Regions from separate parts of the Exiguobacterium sp. SH1S21 genome, predicted to be linked through region 2. Evidence: riboswitches for the same ligand, from Rfam matches in the RefSeq annotation. Region 2 holds a riboswitch; each other region holds the start of a gene.
What was found. A riboswitch is a leader RNA that binds a small molecule or an ion and turns the genes downstream of it on or off. The one in region 2 is predicted to bind S-adenosylmethionine.
Positions count from the first base shown of each region.

Region 1 (4,234 bases), on a different contig from region 2:
TCCCGAGCGTCACCGGAATGAGGCCGAACAAGACGATGACGAGCATGACGTTCCAGAGCGCGAATCCGCCTGGCATCAAGTGCAGGGCGTTGACAGGTCCAATCAGTCCAGAGACACCGAATCCGGCACTGATCGGTGTTCCTTCGATACGAAGGATACCGGCGAGCGCCCCGAGAATGGCCGCGTTCGCGAGCACAGGGAGCATCATGATCGGACGACGGACGAAGTTCGCCATTTGAATTTTCGGTGAGCCGAGGAAGTGAGCGAGCGACGTCCCGGTCGCGTTCATCTGCCACCCGGCGATAGCGAGACCAAAACCGGCTGCGACGACGCCGAGGTTAGCGGCCCCGGCGGCAACACCGGACAGACTGATCGCCGTCGCGATCCCGACCGTCGAGATCGGGGAGACGATGATGAGCGAGAACGCCATCGCGATCAACATGCCCATCACGATCGGTTGGAGTTCAGTCATCGTCATGATGACTGTGCCGATGTACGTCGTGATCTGTGAGATGTACGTGAGTAAGAACATGCCGATTCCGCCGGCGATGACGATGACCGTCATTGGTAAGACCAGGACGGTGTACGTCTTTAAGCGTGGCGACAGCTGCATGACCATATATGTCGCGAGGGCGGCGGTCACACCGGCCGTGATGACGTCGCCGATTCCCGCCATGAGGAACGCGCCTTCCTCGATACGGATAGCGCCGCTCCCGACCTGGGTCGCGATACCGATCGTCCCGGCCTCGAGCGCCGAGCGTCCGAATTGCATCGCGACGGTGACACCGATGATGACCGGGAGTAGGCGCATCGCGATCGTCGTCGCGTCTAAGATGAACTGCAAAGACGGAAAATACGGTAAGATGGCTTTCGTTAATTCACCGAGCAACGCGCTCGGGATGAGGGCGATTAAAATAGCGAGACTGAGTCCGTTCAATACGTTCATCAAAAATTGTTTGCCTGTCAGTTTCGTTTGTTCCGTCATAAGTCGATTCACCTGTCCTTTTCTACGTATACGCTGTTATGTACGAAAGCGTTAAAGTTAATGACCATACTATGCCTCTTTTCGTGAAGCGTCAACAGGAAATGTTGAACGATTCAGAAAATTCGTGGGGTGAGCACAACTTTTGAACAGATCGGCTCACATTCATATACTTATAAAAGAGGTGAGAACAATGATTACAGACGGATTGTTATATATATACGCCCCGATGTGTGGAACATGCGCTGTGGCCGAGCGGATGCTCGCCGTCGTCGAAGCGGTCGACCCGACACTCGCGATTGACAAGCAGGACGCCAACTTTATCCCGCAAGAGTTAGAAGCGTATCAAGTCATGAGCGTCCCGGCGCTGTTAAAGCTTAAAGACGGCCAAGTCGAAGACCGATTATATGCGTTCCAAAACGTGCAGCACGTCCTATCTTTCGTTAAATGAGATAGGATGATTAGAATAATCAGAAAATTTTAAATAATCAGTTGACACAGAAAGTTCACGAATGGTATATTCATTACAACATCTTACTTGAACACAATATAGGACGAGATTCTCCAGCCATCAAGACGTTTTAGAACAGCCGGTGCATCACTTTACGCGACTTTTAGGTGGACCTTCCCTTCGATTGTCCCCCAAAAAAATCAAGCGCAGGGACACCTACCGCGTAACCGCATGGTACGTTCTAAGGCCGAGTGATGGATGGCTTGAATCCCCCATATAAGGATGAACACTCTGATCGGGCAAAAGAGTTTCATCTATGGGTTGTCCTTCCGTGACTCAAGGTGCTACGTTCTGTGTCATCCTCGGATGGCACCTTTTTTTGATTTTTCGCACAAAATAGTTTGACATGAAAATAATGTGTCGCTATTATAAAGCTAATCGAATAAACAACACTCTTATCAAGAGAGGCTGAGGGACTGGCCCTATGACGCCCAGCAACCGCGGAGCAATCCGAAATGGTGCTAATTCCAGCAAGGTGAGAACCTTGGAAGATGAGAGCAATCGTTGTCCGTACCGATAAAGTACGCACGTTTGCTCAAACGTGTGTACTTTTTTTGTTGTCAGGAGGGAAAGGTATTGATTCAATTACGTAATGTGGCCAAATGGTTCGACACGAAGAACGGTCGAGTCCAGGCGGTCGATGATGTGTCGCTCACAATCGAGAGCGGCGAAATTTTTGGAATAATCGGATATTCAGGGGCGGGGAAGTCGACGCTCATCCGTCTGCTCAACCGACTCGAGTCACCGTCAAGCGGTGAGATCGTCGTCGCAGGGAGCGAGCTGACGAAGCTCACTCCGAAAGAACTGCGCGGGGTGCGCAAAAACGTCTCGATGGTATTCCAACACTTCAACTTATTATGGTCGCGCACGGTCGCTGAGAACATCAGCTTCCCGCTCGAACTGATCGGGGTACCGGCCAGTGAACGTAAACGCCGCGTCCAAGAGCTCGTCGATCTCGTCGGTCTCGCCGGACGTGAAGACAGCTATCCGTCGCAACTATCGGGCGGTCAAAAGCAGCGAGTCGGGATTGCCCGCGCGCTCGCTACAAATCCAGACGTGCTCCTCTGCGATGAAGCGACGAGCGCACTCGACCCGAAGACGACCGATTCGATTCTCGAGCTGCTCGTCAGCATCAATAAGAAGCTCGGACTGACGATCGTCCTCATCACCCATGAGATGCACGTCATCCAAAAAATCTGTCATCGCGTCGCCGTCATGGAGGCAGGGAAAGTCGTCGAGACCGGCCAAGTCGCGGACGTGTTCCAACATCCGGAACAGCCGATCACGAAAGAGTTCGTCAAACAGATCGGTGCCGTCGACGACATGTCGCTCACGTTCGAGCATTTGAAAGCACGTTATCCGAGTGGCCAAATCGTCAAACTTAAGTTCTTGAACGAGACGGCCGAACAGCCGATTTTATCGGAAGTGTTGAAACAGCACGACATCGGCTTCAACATCATCGGCGGTAACGTGACGCAGTCCCAAGTCGGCGCGCTCGGAACGCTATTCATCCAATTGATCGGAGAGCCGGCTGAAGTCGAGCGGGCCATCGCCTCAATCCGATCGCAGGCAGTGGAAGTGGAGGTAGAAAGCGATGTTTCCTAATGTAGATTGGCAAGTCATGCTCGAACAGACGTGGGAGACGCTCTATATGACGCTCGTCGCAGGAGCCGCGACATTCGTCATCGGTCTCGCCCTCGGCATGCTCTTATATGTCACGAACGAACCGCTCATGATGAAGAATCGTCCGATTTACACGATCATCAGCGCGGTCGTCAACGTGTTCCGCTCGATCCCGTTCATTATTTTAATTATCTTGCTCATTCCGTTCACGCTCCTTCTTGTTGGAACGATGCTCGGCTCGACGGCGGCGCTCCCGGCGCTCATCATCGGTGCGGCCCCGTTTTATGCACGTATGGTCGAGCTCGCACTCCGCGAAGTCGATCGCGGTGTCATCGAGGCGGCCGAGTCGATGGGCGCGACGAAATGGCAGATCGTCTATAAAGTGTTGTTCCCGGAAGCACTCCCGGCCATCGTGTCAGGCATCACGGTGACGATCGTCGCCATCGTCGGTTACACGGCCATGGCCGGTGTCGTCGGTGGTGGTGGCCTTGGGAACTTGGCGTTCCTTGAAGGGTTCCAGCGTTCACAAAGCGACGTCACGTTCGTCGCGACCGTATTGATCTTAGTCATCGTCTTCGTCGTTCAGTTCATCGGCGATCGACTCGTCTCAAAAATCGATAAGCGATCAGCTTAATCAAATACAATCATATGGAGGGTTTTATAATGAAATCATGGAAAACAGTACTCGGATTGACAGCAGCATCAGCACTCACAATTCTCGCGGCATGTGGCGGCGGGGACTCAGAATCAGGCTCGGGCGACGACAAGACGCTCATCATCGGCGCGTCGAACGTACCACACGCCGAGATTTTAGAGCACGTCCAAGACGAATATGAAGAAAAAGGCTACACGCTTGAAATCAAGAAGTTCCAAGACTACGTGCTCCCGAACAAGACGCTCGCAGCTGGTGAGCTCGACGCTAACTACTTCCAACACGAGCCGTACCTCGAGTCACAAATGGCTGAGAACAAAGACTATAAATTCGCTTCAGCCGGCGGCGTCCACATCGAGCCGATCGGTGTCTACTCACAAGACTACAAATCACTCGATGAGCTTCCAGACGGCGCTGAAATCATCATGAGCTCGTCGGTCGCTGACCACGGACGAATCTTGACGAT
Region 1 covers NZ_SJUY01000008.1:99,107-103,340, forward strand. The annotation lists gene EVJ24_RS11640 (PTS transporter subunit IIC) at 1-985, opposite strand, end outside; gene EVJ24_RS11645 (thioredoxin family protein) at 1,176-1,433, shown strand; SAM riboswitch class I at 1,886-1,991, shown strand; gene EVJ24_RS11650 (methionine ABC transporter ATP-binding protein) at 2,070-3,098, shown strand; gene EVJ24_RS11655 (methionine ABC transporter permease) at 3,088-3,750, shown strand; gene EVJ24_RS11660 (MetQ/NlpA family ABC transporter substrate-binding protein) at 3,780-4,234, shown strand, end outside.
Region 1: linked by a shared signal. The riboswitch ahead of EVJ24_RS11650 (methionine ABC transporter ATP-binding protein) and the one ahead of EVJ24_RS07815 (aminotransferase class I/II-fold pyridoxal phosphate-dependent enzyme) in region 2 are both predicted to bind S-adenosylmethionine.

Region 2 (4,234 bases):
TTTAATTGTTATCATCTTACTTTTAATTCTTTTATTTGTAAACAGAAAATACTAAATTTTCAAAAATTATTTTCAAATAGTCAATATCGAGCGGGACGGGTGAACGTTGCAATTCGGTCTCGACCCGGACCGCCTCGACCAGTTGCGGGATGTCGGCCGGCACGAGTCCGAGCGTCTCAAGTGACGTCGGCGCGCCGATCCTGGCGAGCCACGCCTCTAAATATGGGGCGTCAGACGAGCCACGCAACCGTTCTTGGACAAGGAGGCCGAAGCCGACCTTGTCGCCATGTAAGAACGGATGGGTCGACTCGAAGCGGCTGAGCGCGTTGTGGACAGCGTGGGCGACGGCAACGCGTGTCCCGGCGTCCCCGAAACCACCGACGGCACCGCCGACGGCAAGGATGTGATCGACCGCGAACCGGGTCTCTGGCCCATACGCGGTGAAACTGGACTCACTCAAGTCGAGTTCGACGAGCCGGCCGCATTGCTCGGCCAAGGCGAGACCGGTATTGACGCCGGCATCAGGCGAACTGTCGCCGCTCAAATAGCGGGCCTCGTAAAACTTGGCGACCGTGTCGATGACGCCGGCCCGGAAGTAGTCGTACGGCGAGTCGGTCACGACCCTTGCGTCGACGATGACCCGCTCGATGACGACGCGAAACACGTCGTAGCGGTCATAGGTGCCGTGCTCGTCATAGATGACGCTGAGCGGTGTGAAGGCGGCACAGTTCGAGGCGAGCGTCGGGATGACGATCAGCGGGACACCTTGCCGGTAAGCGACGAGTTTCGCCGTGTCGACGAGCTTGCCCCCACCGACGGCAAGGAGGACGTCCACATTTTTCAAACGGAGCCGTTCGACCTCAGCGTCCGTGCATTCGCCGCCGAACAGCGATGTCGGATAGGCAGTGATCGCTGGCAGGACGCGCTTGACGACGTCAAAACCGTTCTGTCCGCGCAGCACGTGAGCACGACGGCCATCGATCAATTCATCGAGCCGCTCGAGCGCGTCATCCGCATGGTCGTACTCGAGCACGGCTTGGCGGATCATGCCCGGACCTCTTCATACGTCGCAAACAGTTTCTCGATCCGCTCGACGGCCTCGTCGATCTTCGGCTCGGCGGAGACGAGCCCGAACCGGACGTACCGCTCGCCTTCTGAGCCGAAGAAATAGCCCGGCGTCACGGCGACCCCTGCCTCGTGGAGCAGCTTATGGGAGAACGATTTGGCGTCCCCGTCCGGCACTTTCGCCCAGACGAAGAACGAGCCACTCGGGGCCGTGATGTCCCATCCGGCCTGACGTAACCCGTCGACGAGCCGGTCGCGGCGGGCCTCATACAACCGTGACAAGTCGTCCCGGAGCGAACGCGGTGACTCGAGCGCGGCGATGGCCGCCTCTTGGATGGCCGAGAACACGCTCACATGGACGTGGTCCTGGTACGTGTTGATCGCCTCGATGATGTCGCGGTTGCCGACGGCGAAAGCGACCCGCCAGCCGGACATGTTGAACGCCTTCGACATCGTATACACCTCGATGCCGATGTCTTTCGCACCCGGCGCCTGCAGGAAGCTCGGCGGGACGTGACCGTCGAAACCGATGCTGCCGTAGGCGAAGTCGTGGACGACCATGAGGTCATGCTTATTCGCGAACCTTACCGTGTCGTCAAAGAACGCGGGCGACGCGACGGCGCCGGTCGGATTGCCCGGGTAGTTCAAATACATGAGTCGCGCTCCTTGCGGATCGAGCGTCTCGTAATCAGGAAGATAGCCGTTCTCTTCCCGGAGGACGAGGTCGTGGACGACCGCTCCGGCGAGACGTGCCCCCGAGATGTAGTCCGGGTAACCCGGGTTCGGGAGCAACATGCCGTCACCCGGTTCGAGCACACATTGCGGGAGCGTGATGAGTCCCGACTTGCTGCCGATCAAGATGGCCACTTCGGTCTCGGCATCGAGCGCGACGCCGTATTCGGTCTGGTAGAATGTCGCGACCGCTTGCTTCAGGCGCGTCTGTCCCCGGAACGGGCCGTATTGGTGTGTCGCCGGGTCGAGCAGGGCCGTCTGCAGCGCCTCGCAGATCGGGGCCGGTGTCGGCAAGTCGGGCGTCCCTTGGCCGAGCCGGATGACGTCGCGGCCTGAACGCTCGAGTGCGGCGACTTCAGCGGCGAGTCCGACGAAATGCTGGGGTGGTAACGTTTTAAGTAACTTCGAGCGTCTGTCTGTCATGAATAGTCCTCCTATGCAAAAACACCCCTTTCCGAGGAAAGGGGTGTCGAGATACGGACGTATTCAAACAACCACCTTTCCATCTCTCAAGGTCACCTTGCTGGAATTAGCACAGTATTGAAACAATCTGTTGCTGAAGCTTCATCGGGCCAGTCCCTCCGCTTCTCTTGATAGAAAGTGTTTTTATATGCAATTGATAATTTCTGTAATATGTCATTTAGTAAACCAAACGTTACCAACCTTGTCAATCCTTATTTCAAAAATTCCTTACCGCTATTGAATCCCGGTAAAAAAACGTTCATAGTAAAAGGTGAACGTTATTCTGCAAAATTTACAGCATGAGGGGATAGACCATTGGAACTAAACCGTCAATTGATATGGAAGTTAAGCGTGATCGGGCTGATTCTGCTCGTCCTATGGAAAGTCATCAGCGAGCCGGACACGATTTCTCGGGTCATGCAGTATGGGTTTCAGCTGTTGACGCCGATCATCATGGGGATCGCCATCGCGCTGCTCCTCAACACCGTCCTATCCTATATAGAAGAGCGGTTCCATTTGAAGCGTTATCAAGGCTTGTTGATCGTCTACGTCACGTTCATTGGGATCCTCGTCGTGTCAGCGGTGACGCTGTTCCCTCGCATCTATTCGAGCGTCGCCTCTCTCATCGAGGAGCTCCCGTTTTATATTCGCCAAATCGACGGCTTTCTCGGGCAGCTGAAAACGTATGTCGAGGAGTATAATGCGACGATCGCCCAAGCGATCGACTTCAATCGGTTCGAGGAACGCTATTCCGGATGGGTCGAGACGGCCGTCGTGTCTTCGGTCGGTTACGTGTCGAGCTTCACGATGACGTTGATCAACTTGCTGATCGGGATCGTCATCTCGATCTACTTGTTGAAAGACAAGGAAGTGTTCGCCCGGATGTTCAAGCGTCTGCTGTATGCGATGTTCCCGGTCGCTTCGGCGAAGACGACGATCGACATCTTCCAAGAGATGGACTATATCTTTAAACGCTACATCATCGGAAAGTCGCTCGACTGTCTCATCATCGGCGTGATGGCTGTCATCGGGCTCTTGATCATCGGTGCACCTTACGCGCTCTTGCTCGGTGTCATCATCGGGGTGCTGAACTTCATCCCATACGTCGGACCGCTCTTAGGGATGATCCCGGCGTTCATCATCACCTACTTCTACGACCCGTTCACGGCGCTGCTTGTCTTGTTGTTCATCTTCTTGCTGCAACAGTTCGACGGACTTTGGCTCGGGCCGAAAATTCTCGGCGACAGTGTCGGGATCACCCCGTTCTGGGTCATCACATCGATCATCATCGGGGGGAGCCTGTTCGGTCTCGTCGGGATGTTCATCAGCGTACCCGTGACCGCGATGATTCAAGTCGTCTTGTCCCGGTTGATCGATTATCGGCTCACCCGAAAGAATTTAAATGAACTGTTATGACGCAAGTCAAAATATGTTGACACATTTCAAGAATCTGTCATACAGTTGAAAAGAAGAGTAAACTTACAGAAAGGAGGACCAGCCATGTCAGTCATGACGCAGCCACATCGTATCCAATTTCATACTGACAGGTCGGGGTCTTCCGTTTCATGAACTGAAGTCACCCGCCTGTCTTCCGAGGCGTACATAAGCAAGTAGGGACGAGTATGCCTCCGTGCATCCTTCGTCCCTTTTACTTTGTAGAAGCAGGTGAAACGCATGATTCAATCACTCAAACGGCTCGACCGTAACATTTGGATTCGCTTCCTCGGCGAGACGATCACCGGTGTCATGATGTTCATGATCGCCCCGTTCCTCGTCCTCTATTATAGCGACAAGCTCGACAGCTACGTCCAAGTCGGCGTCATCTTGGCGACCGGACCGATCATGGCGCTCATCGGATCGGTCGTCGGCGGTCGTCTGGCCGACCTGTACGGCCGAAAACCGGTCATGATGACCGCCATCCTCGGTGATGCGGTCGCCCTCATCGGTTTCGCTTTCGCGGAAACGTTTTGGCCGC
Region 2 covers NZ_SJUY01000004.1:190,350-194,583, forward strand. The annotation lists gene EVJ24_RS07810 (iron-containing alcohol dehydrogenase) at 32-1,048, opposite strand; gene EVJ24_RS07815 (aminotransferase class I/II-fold pyridoxal phosphate-dependent enzyme) at 1,045-2,220, opposite strand; SAM riboswitch class I at 2,297-2,397, opposite strand; gene EVJ24_RS07820 (AI-2E family transporter) at 2,575-3,675, shown strand; gene EVJ24_RS07825 (MDR family MFS transporter) at 3,934-4,234, shown strand, end outside.

Region 3 (4,234 bases), on a different contig from region 2:
AAGGTGGCCGCGAGCGTCGGGATGTCGGCATGATTGTCGATGATCGGGACCCGGACGACCGCGTCCTCTTCCCAATACCCGAGTGCCTTGATGATCTCTTGCCCCGTGAAGACGACCTCACCGTTCACGGCGTGGAGCTCGGAGATGACGTTGTTGTCGACCGTGTGCACATGGAGTGAACACGTCGCCGCGGTCTTGTTGAACACCTCGACGTGTAGCAGCGTCTCAGCGGACGGTTTGCCAGTTTGTTCGCCAAGCAAGCGACCGGCCGCGTCGACGAGGACGAAATCGTCCGTGGTCCGTTTTCGTTTATCGCGTCCGCTCGCCGTGACGAGGAAAGTCAGCGGGTCGTCGGAGACACGAATCGCCAAATTGCCACTCGTTCCGGGGAACCAGTCGCGCGCGGCGAGTTCGTCTTTAATGTCGGCGAGTTCAAGCCAACGTGCGGTCACGCTCATACGTGCACCTCCTTCATGTGATGGGTGATGTCGTCGAACGTCTCGAACGGGGCGTGGGCGACACCTTCTGCCTCACAGAGCGTGATGAGTTGCCCACGGGCGTAGACGAAATCGGCCCGTTTGGCGATCTCGAAGTCGGTCACCGAGTCACCGATGACGATCAAGCGATCAACGGGATCGACGATCGTCCGGGCGATTGTCGGTTTGCAGCAACCACAATCATTCGTACAATGCGCGTCACAGGCGTAGGGCCAGTCGACGCGTACCGTTTCGGCTGAGAAGTCGGCGACGTTACAGTAGATGTGGTCCGGCGCGACGTGTTCTTGCAAGATCGGGTGCACGAAAAAGTCCATGCCGCCGCTGACGACGTCGAACTTCCAGCCATGTTCTCGGATCTCTTCCAAAAATGCTGGGAAACCTGGGCGCAAGGTGATGCGGTCCAGCAAGTAGTCGTGGTACGCCGAGGCGTCAGCGCTCGGCAACAGTCGGAACATCTGCCCGACCCCGGAGCGGATCGAGATGTCTTGAGCGAGCACGTCGTCTTTTAGCGCGTGCCATTCGGGCGGTGCGAACGCCCGCATCAAAGCGATGATGTTGTCCTCGGCGGTGATCGTCCCGTCGAAGTCACACAAGATGTGAATCGTCATTGTTTTGACCACGCCTTTAGCGCGGCCTCGAGCTCGTTCGTCTGGCTCGCCACGCCCAACACTTGCGCAATCGCTTGTCGGAACGCCTGGGCCCCGGCGGCCGCGCCGTCTGGGTGACCGTGGATACCGCCGCCGGCGTTGATGACGACGTCTGTGCCGAAGTCACGGATGATGTCCGGAACGAGCCCCGGATGAATACCGGCCGACGGGACCGGGAGAATCGGTTTCGTCCAGTGCGGCCGAACGCTAATGTCACGAATCGCGAACGCCTCATCGGGCGGTGTCGCGAGTGAACCATACGGGGACGGGAACAGCGTCAAGTCGGCCCCCGCGAGGCGAATCAACTTTCCGAGTAAGAGCGAGTGGCTGATCGAGCCGGTCAACGCTCCGGCGAACGCCGGATGTGCCAAGATCGGGACATTGATTTCCGGGTCTTTCGCAAGTTCACGGAGTGTGTCGAGCCCGTACGTATAGACGTTGAACAACAGTGCCGTCGCGCCCGCCTCGATCAAGCGGAGCGCTTGGTCACGCAGCCCGAACACCGGACCGCTGAGCGTGATGGCATAGAGCGAACGTTTTCCGGTCGTTTCGAACTGTTCTTGGATGACGGCCGCCCCGATTTTAGCTCGTTCAAGCGACGGAGTGAGCGGGTTGTCGTATAAAATCTCATCGTCTTTGACGATGTCGATGCCGCCGGCGAGCTGGTCTCGAAGTTGCTGTTCTAAGAAGCGTAAATCACGACCGATGATCCCTTTAAAGATGCTCATGACGAGCGGGCGATCATGGACGTCGAGCGACTCACGAACGCCTTGAACACCGAACTTTGCTCCGGGAAATTCAGGCGCAAGCGTTTCGGGTAACGTCAAGTCGATCAAGCGGACCGAGTCATCGAGCGATAATTTCCCGAACGTCGTCGTCAAGATGGATGAGAAGTCGGACGTGACGTTATGGAGCGGATAACGGATCGTGAAGCGGCTCGTCGTTTCCGTGTGCGTCGTTGAGACGACCTCGCCTCGATACGCCTTTAATTGTTCTTGTTCTAGGTGAGGCAGTTCCGTCCACGTGCCGACGGTCAGTTCGAGGGCGATTTTCTCGGCGACAGTCGCGACGCGGTCCGTCCGGCTGATTTCATATGTGGCAGTAATACTCATGTTCGTTCCTCCTTCCGGTCAAACAAAAAAATGACCCCATGCCGAGGCAAGAGGTCATCATAAAAAAATGAACTCTTATCTCTCAGCTTACGCTGCAAGAATTAGCACCGTGCCCAATCGGGTCGGTTGCTGCGACATCATCGGGCTTGTCCCCTCCGTCTGCTCTTGATAAGAATGTATTTTGAAGTTGTGAAATTTAATTGAATTTTGTCACACAATATCCGGTTCGTCAATTCCTTTTTTTGAGAAAAAAAGTTTGAGTTCGTTGTTACCATATATGCATAAAAAAAGTGACCGTTGCTCCAGAAAATTGTCGTTGACAACTTGGTGCTCGAGTAAGTAACATTCATCACAACAAGTTCACACAATCGAATATGACACTCTTATCGCGAGTTGGCAGAGGGAATTGGCCCCATGACGCCGCAGCAACCGACCAGTAGGCACGGTGCTACATCCACCAGACATACGTCTGACAGATGAGAGGAACAACCGTTACGGCTGTGCCTCTTTCTCGCGGAGAAAGGGGCTTTTTTTGTGGGGAATATACCGAAAGGGGAAACAGACATGGCTTATCAACCATTTACAGAACAGACAGTCGTCGAGCACGTCAGAACGTTAGGGTTACTCGAAGACGGGGGCATCGCGCATTGCGAGGAGATCGGGGACGGCAACTTGAACCTCGTCTTCCGCATCCGCCAAGGCGAAACGAGCCTCATCGTCAAGCAGGCGCTACCGTATGCGAAAGTCGTCGGCGAGAGTTGGCCGCTCACACTTGAACGGGCGTGGATCGAGCAGCTCGCGTTGCGCGAATTCGCCAGTGTCGTCCCGCGTTTCGTCCCGGTCGTTCTCGGCAGTGACCGGACGCTCGCCTACACGATTTTAGAGGACCTGTCCGACTTTGATATCGTCCGGACGGGCTATTTGGAAGGGAAAGCGTATCCTGAACTCGCCCGTCACATCGGTGAGTTTTTAGGACAGACGTTGTTTGAGACGTCCGACTATGCGGCCGGCCCGATCGAGAAGAAGCGGAAAGAACGGGATTACTACAACCCGGAACTATGCGATATCACTGAAAAACTGATCTTCACCGATCCGTACAAAGATGCCGAGTCGAACAACATCGAAACCGCGCTCCGTCCGGACGTCGAAGCGCTTTGGGGTGACCTGAAATTGAAAGTGGAGGTCACGAAACTGAAAGTCGGTTTCGTCACGAAACATGACGCGCTCTTGCACGGGGACTTACATACAGGTAGCATCTTTGCGACGCAACAAGAGACGAAAGTCATCGATCCGGAGTTCGCTTTTTACGGTCCGTTCGGTTTTGACATCGGGCAAATCGTCGCCCATTTGACGCTATCGACGTTCCATGACACACTCAAACGGTTCGAGCGGTTCACCGACGTATTGACGGTATGGGAGACGTTTGAAAAGACGTTCCGGACGAAGTTTGAGACGGCGGTCGAACCGTTCAACACGGACGGGTTCGTCGATGAGCTACTTCAAACCATCTTTAGCGACACGATCGGCTATGCCGGATGTGAGCTGATTCGCCGCGCCATCGGCCTCGCCGGAGTCAATGACCTCGAGACGTTACCGGAAACGGTCCGGCTCGAGCGGAAACGGGAAGCGCTCACGCTCGGCACGACGCTCATTAAACAGCGCCATGATATCCGTTCGATCGATGAATTAGTGACGCTGTTAGCGGGGGTACGCGTATGACAGTCCAAAACATTCGCTTCGAACCGTCCCGGGACGAGCTCGTCATTTTAGACCAAACGTTACTGCCCCATGAAGAGCGGTACGTGACGATCGCGACGCTCGAACAGGCGGAACACGCTATCGAGACGTTGCAAGTCCGAGGTGCGCCGGCCATCGCCTATTTCGGCGCATTTGTGCTCGCGAAAGAAGCGATCCGGCTCCAAGATGACCCGGACTTCACACGCCGGCTTGACCTCGTCGGCCGTCGATTGATCGCGAC
Region 3 covers NZ_SJUY01000001.1:532,197-536,430, reverse strand. The annotation lists gene EVJ24_RS02620 (methylthioribulose 1-phosphate dehydratase) at 1-458, opposite strand, end outside; gene EVJ24_RS02615 (2-hydroxy-3-keto-5-methylthiopentenyl-1-phosphate phosphatase) at 455-1,105, opposite strand; gene EVJ24_RS02610 (2,3-diketo-5-methylthiopentyl-1-phosphate enolase) at 1,102-2,256, opposite strand; SAM riboswitch class I at 2,329-2,431, opposite strand; SAM riboswitch class I at 2,637-2,739, shown strand; gene mtnK (S-methyl-5-thioribose kinase) at 2,821-3,975, shown strand; gene mtnA (S-methyl-5-thioribose-1-phosphate isomerase) at 3,972-4,234, shown strand, end outside.
Region 3: linked by a shared signal. The riboswitch ahead of EVJ24_RS02610 (2,3-diketo-5-methylthiopentyl-1-phosphate enolase) and the one ahead of EVJ24_RS07815 (aminotransferase class I/II-fold pyridoxal phosphate-dependent enzyme) in region 2 are both predicted to bind S-adenosylmethionine.

Region 4 (4,234 bases), on a different contig from region 2:
ATGGGCTATGACGACGTCGACGGCGTTCAGTGTCGGATAGAGCTGTTCGAGCACTTCGGGCAATGCCGGGGCGTCCCAGACGTCGCTCGGGCGAATCCCGTGGACGCGAATATTGCCTTGGTCAAAGTCTTCCTCAGGATTGACGAGCAATTGGTTCGTCTCGACGACTTCACCGTCTGTCAGTAGACTCCAACCGACAGAGCAGATGCTCCGACTGTCGCGATTGGCCGTCTCGACGTCGATTGCTAGAATAGAATGTGGCATAAAAGTTCCTCTCTTCGTTAAAAATCTGTACAAAAAAAGTCTAACACAAGGTTAGACTGTAAAGCGATCATGCGGCCGAGAGATGCCGACACGCCTCGGCGCAGCGCAAGCAAGCTTCAGAGCAGCGTTGGCAATGGTCGTACAAGTGACGCCCGCATTCGACGGCACACGTATCACACACTTGCGCGCAGAGCGCCCCGATCGGTCTTGTGAACGCCGAGTCGGTTTCGAGCGCGTTCAAGGTGAGTGTGGCGACTTCGGCACATTCTTTTGTCAACCGGATACATTCCGAGACCATCAGCAGGTCTTCTTCTTGTAAACATTTCGAGAAGCAATGGTTGCTCGCCCGTATACAGTCGATCACGGCCAAAATCGTCTCTTCGACAGAGGCTCGGTTCATTGGAAGTCCCCCTTAAGATAAATGATGTCTTACAATCATTACCCGGTTCGTGTCGACTTAAACCGAGGCGGGGACACAAAAAAGCCGGCCCACATCAGTGGACCGACTTAAGGAATGGAGCATAGCGGGCTCGAACCGCTGACCTCCACGCTGCCAGCGTGGCGCTCTCCCAGCTGAGCTAATGCCCCGTTGGAAATTATTATATCATTCTAATAAATGATTTGGCAATAAGAAAAACGAAAGAACTTTGAAAATCATTTTTTTGAAGTTTAATGGACGTTAGAGCTGGGAAAAATAGATAGGATGTTATATTAAGAAAGCAGGTGCAACGTATGGAGATGATTTTGCTAGCGCTACTGCCCGCACTCATGTGGGGGAGTATCCCGCTGATCGTATCTATTGTCGGCGGCAAGCCGATTCAACAATTGATCGGTACGACGATCGGCGCGATGGTGATGGCGGTTGTCATCGCGCTCGTCTTCAAGCCAGAGTTCACGACGCTCGCGATCGTGACTGGTTTCATATCAGGTGTGTTCTGGGCGCTTGGACAATACCTTCAGTTCCAGTCGTTCCAAATTTTAAGCGTCTCGAAAGCGATGCCGATCAGTACAGGGATGCAGCTTGTCGGGACATCACTGTTCGGGGTCATCGTCCTTGGGGACTGGAAGACATCGACCGAGCTATGGCTCGGCTTCTCGGCCCTCGTCTTGATCATCATTGGGGCCGTCATGACGTCATATCAACAAAATAAAGAATCCGACAGCAGTAGTGCTTTGAAAAAAGGGCTACTCGTGCTCCTCGTTTCGAGCATCGGTTACGTGACGTACGCCGTCCTGACCAACTACTTTGAAGTGGATGGCATCACCGCCATCCTACCGCAGTCACTCGGGATGTTCATCGCCGCGCTCTTGTTCAGCCTTCGTGAAAAAGATGTGAAAAAGTTTGATCCGAAAACGTTCAAGAACATTTTCGCCGGGCTTGCCTGGGGGATCGGGAACTTCGGGTTGTTCGTCTCGAGCGGAGAAGTCGGCATCGCGACGTCTTTCGCACTGTCTCAACTGAACGTCGTCGTCGCGACACTCGGTGGTATTTACTTGTTAAAAGAAGAAAAGACGTCGAAAGAACGCGTCTTCGTCTTTATGGGGATCGGTCTGATCGTGGTCGCTGGATTCATGCTCGGGCTCGCCAAGAGCTAAAAAAACGACGGGCATGAGGCCCGTCGTTGTCAGCTTGTCCACGTCTGGTCGATGAACTCGTCACGGCCAGATTGTTTCCGGTCCGCTTTATAGTGGGCCGGATTTTTTTTATGATAATCTTGATGATAGTCTTCGGCCGGGTAAAAGACGTCAGCCGGTAAGATTTTCGTCACGATCGGTTGTTTGAACTTTCCGCTCGCGGCGAGTTCGTCGCGACTCTGTTCTGCCGCCACGCGTTGCTCTTCCGTATGATAGAAGATGGCGGGCGCATATTGTTGCCCGCGGTCTTGGAACTGGCCGCCGTCGTCGGTCGGATCAGTCTGAATCCAATACAATTCGAGCAGGCGCTCATATGAGAATTGAGAAGGATCGAACGTGATCTCGACGACCTCGTAGTGACCACTCGTGCCTGTCTTGACGTCTTTATACGTCGGATTGTCGACGTGCCCGCCCGTATAACCGGATACGATGCCTTCGATGCCTGGCTGTTCCTCGAACGGTGTCACCATGCACCAAAAACAACCACCTGCGAATGTAGCTTTTTCCAAAATAAAATCCCCCTCATGTTCATTCCAAAAAAACGCCCATGTCATCGACATGAGCGTTTTGTCATATCGTCCAAGGCGATGCCTTGCTGGAAGTAGCACCTTGCCGAAGCAGGTTGCTGTGAAGTCGTAGAGCCAGGTCTCTCGTTCACTCAAGATATCGATATGTAGTTGGTGACAGCATCATATCATCTGTCTCGTTTAAACGTCAACGATTTGGTGTGCGCCGAAGTTGAAATAGCGTGGCACCAACAATCAAGATAATGAGGGCAATGGACGCAGGGAATGCCCACGGCAAATCATCCCCGAACAATTGTAGAAAGAACAGGGCGAACACGGACAGTAAAACAAGGATGTAAGAGCGGGACATGGCTACCTCCAATAACGTTTCTTCTAGTGTATCAAGTTGCACATCCAATGGCGATAAAAAGAAGGGGATTCGATGCATTCAGCGAATACCGAATAACATTGCCTATAAGGAGGGAACTAGATGCAAGACTTATTTGAACTAGACATCGAGACCGCACAGCGCGGCTATAAAGAAGGGACGTTCACGGCCCGGGACGTGACGGCCTACTATTTGACACGGATCGCTAGCTTGAACGATAAACTGAAAGCGGTCATCCAAGTGAACCCAGACGCACTGTTCGAGGCCGAGGCGGCCGAACGTGCCTACGGGCGCGGCGAGCGTTTACCGCTTCTTGGGATTCCCGTATTGATTAAAGACAACATTGAAACAGCAGGGCTCATGAAGACGACTGCCGGCGCCGTCGCGCTCGAGCACCATTTCGCCGGTCGCGACGCCGAGCTCGTCCGTCGGTTGAGGGAACAGGGGGCGGTCATCCTGGGCAAAGCCAATTTGTCGGAATGGGCCAACTTTTTGACAGAAGGGATGCCGAACGGATGGAGCGGCGTCGGGGGGCAGACGCTCAATCCGTATGGTGACAAGCTTGACGTCGGTGGGTCGAGCTCTGGTTCGGCGTCAGCCGTCGCTGCGAACTTGACGTTGCTCGCCGTCGGCAGCGAGACGAGCGGGTCGATCATCCACCCGAGCGTTCATAACAGCATCGTCGGCATCAAGCCGACGGTCGGTCTCATCAGCCGGAGCGGGATCATTCCGATCTCACGGTCGCAAGATACGGCCGGTCCGATGGCGCGGACGCTCCGCGACGCGGTGCTCGCACTAGAAGCGATGTGCGGGGAAGACGACTCGGACCCGGCGACGACACATCTACCGGCCGGTCCACCGTACCGGACGTGTCTCGACGAACGTCAAGCCGTCGGCATGCGTGTCGGTTTCGTGAAGGCTGAACTGTCGGATGAAGAACAGACGCTCTATCAAGCGGCGCTGGCGTTACTCAAAGCGAGCGGGGTCGAGCTCGTCGAAGTCGACCTGCCGTCAAACGACGGACTTGACCAAGGCGACGTCCTCTACCATGAGTTTAAGCTCGGGATCGAGGCGTATTTGGCGACGACAGCGCTCCCGTATGAAACGCTCGACGATTTGATGGACTGGAACAAGCGTCACCCGGAAACGGTCCCGCACGGACAAGTTACGTTCGAGAAAGCGAATCAGTTATCGGGTCGCTTGACCGAGTCGAGCTACCTCGAGCGACGCTTAGCCGACGTCCGGCAGGCGAAAACGGACGGTCTCGACCGTATATTGATGGAACAAACGCTTCACGCCCTGGCGTTGCCACACGACTTGAATTACGATATGGCGGCGAAAGCGGGCCATCCGACGATCACGATCCCATACAAGCTCAAACAGAGCGGGGCACCTTTCGGGCTGTCATTCACGGGTACGAGCTATGCGGAACGAGACCTCA
Region 4 covers NZ_SJUY01000002.1:2,652-6,885, reverse strand. The annotation lists gene EVJ24_RS03485 (3'-5' exonuclease) at 1-264, opposite strand, end outside; gene EVJ24_RS03480 (four-helix bundle copper-binding protein) at 332-664, opposite strand; tRNA gene EVJ24_RS03475 (tRNA-Ala) at 780-852, opposite strand; gene EVJ24_RS03470 (GRP family sugar transporter) at 997-1,860, shown strand; gene msrA (peptide-methionine (S)-S-oxide reductase MsrA) at 1,890-2,408, opposite strand; SAM riboswitch class I at 2,470-2,569, opposite strand; gene EVJ24_RS15430 (hypothetical protein) at 2,614-2,775, opposite strand; gene EVJ24_RS03460 (amidase family protein) at 2,896-4,234, shown strand, end outside.
Region 4: linked by a shared signal. The riboswitch ahead of msrA (peptide-methionine (S)-S-oxide reductase MsrA) and the one ahead of EVJ24_RS07815 (aminotransferase class I/II-fold pyridoxal phosphate-dependent enzyme) in region 2 are both predicted to bind S-adenosylmethionine.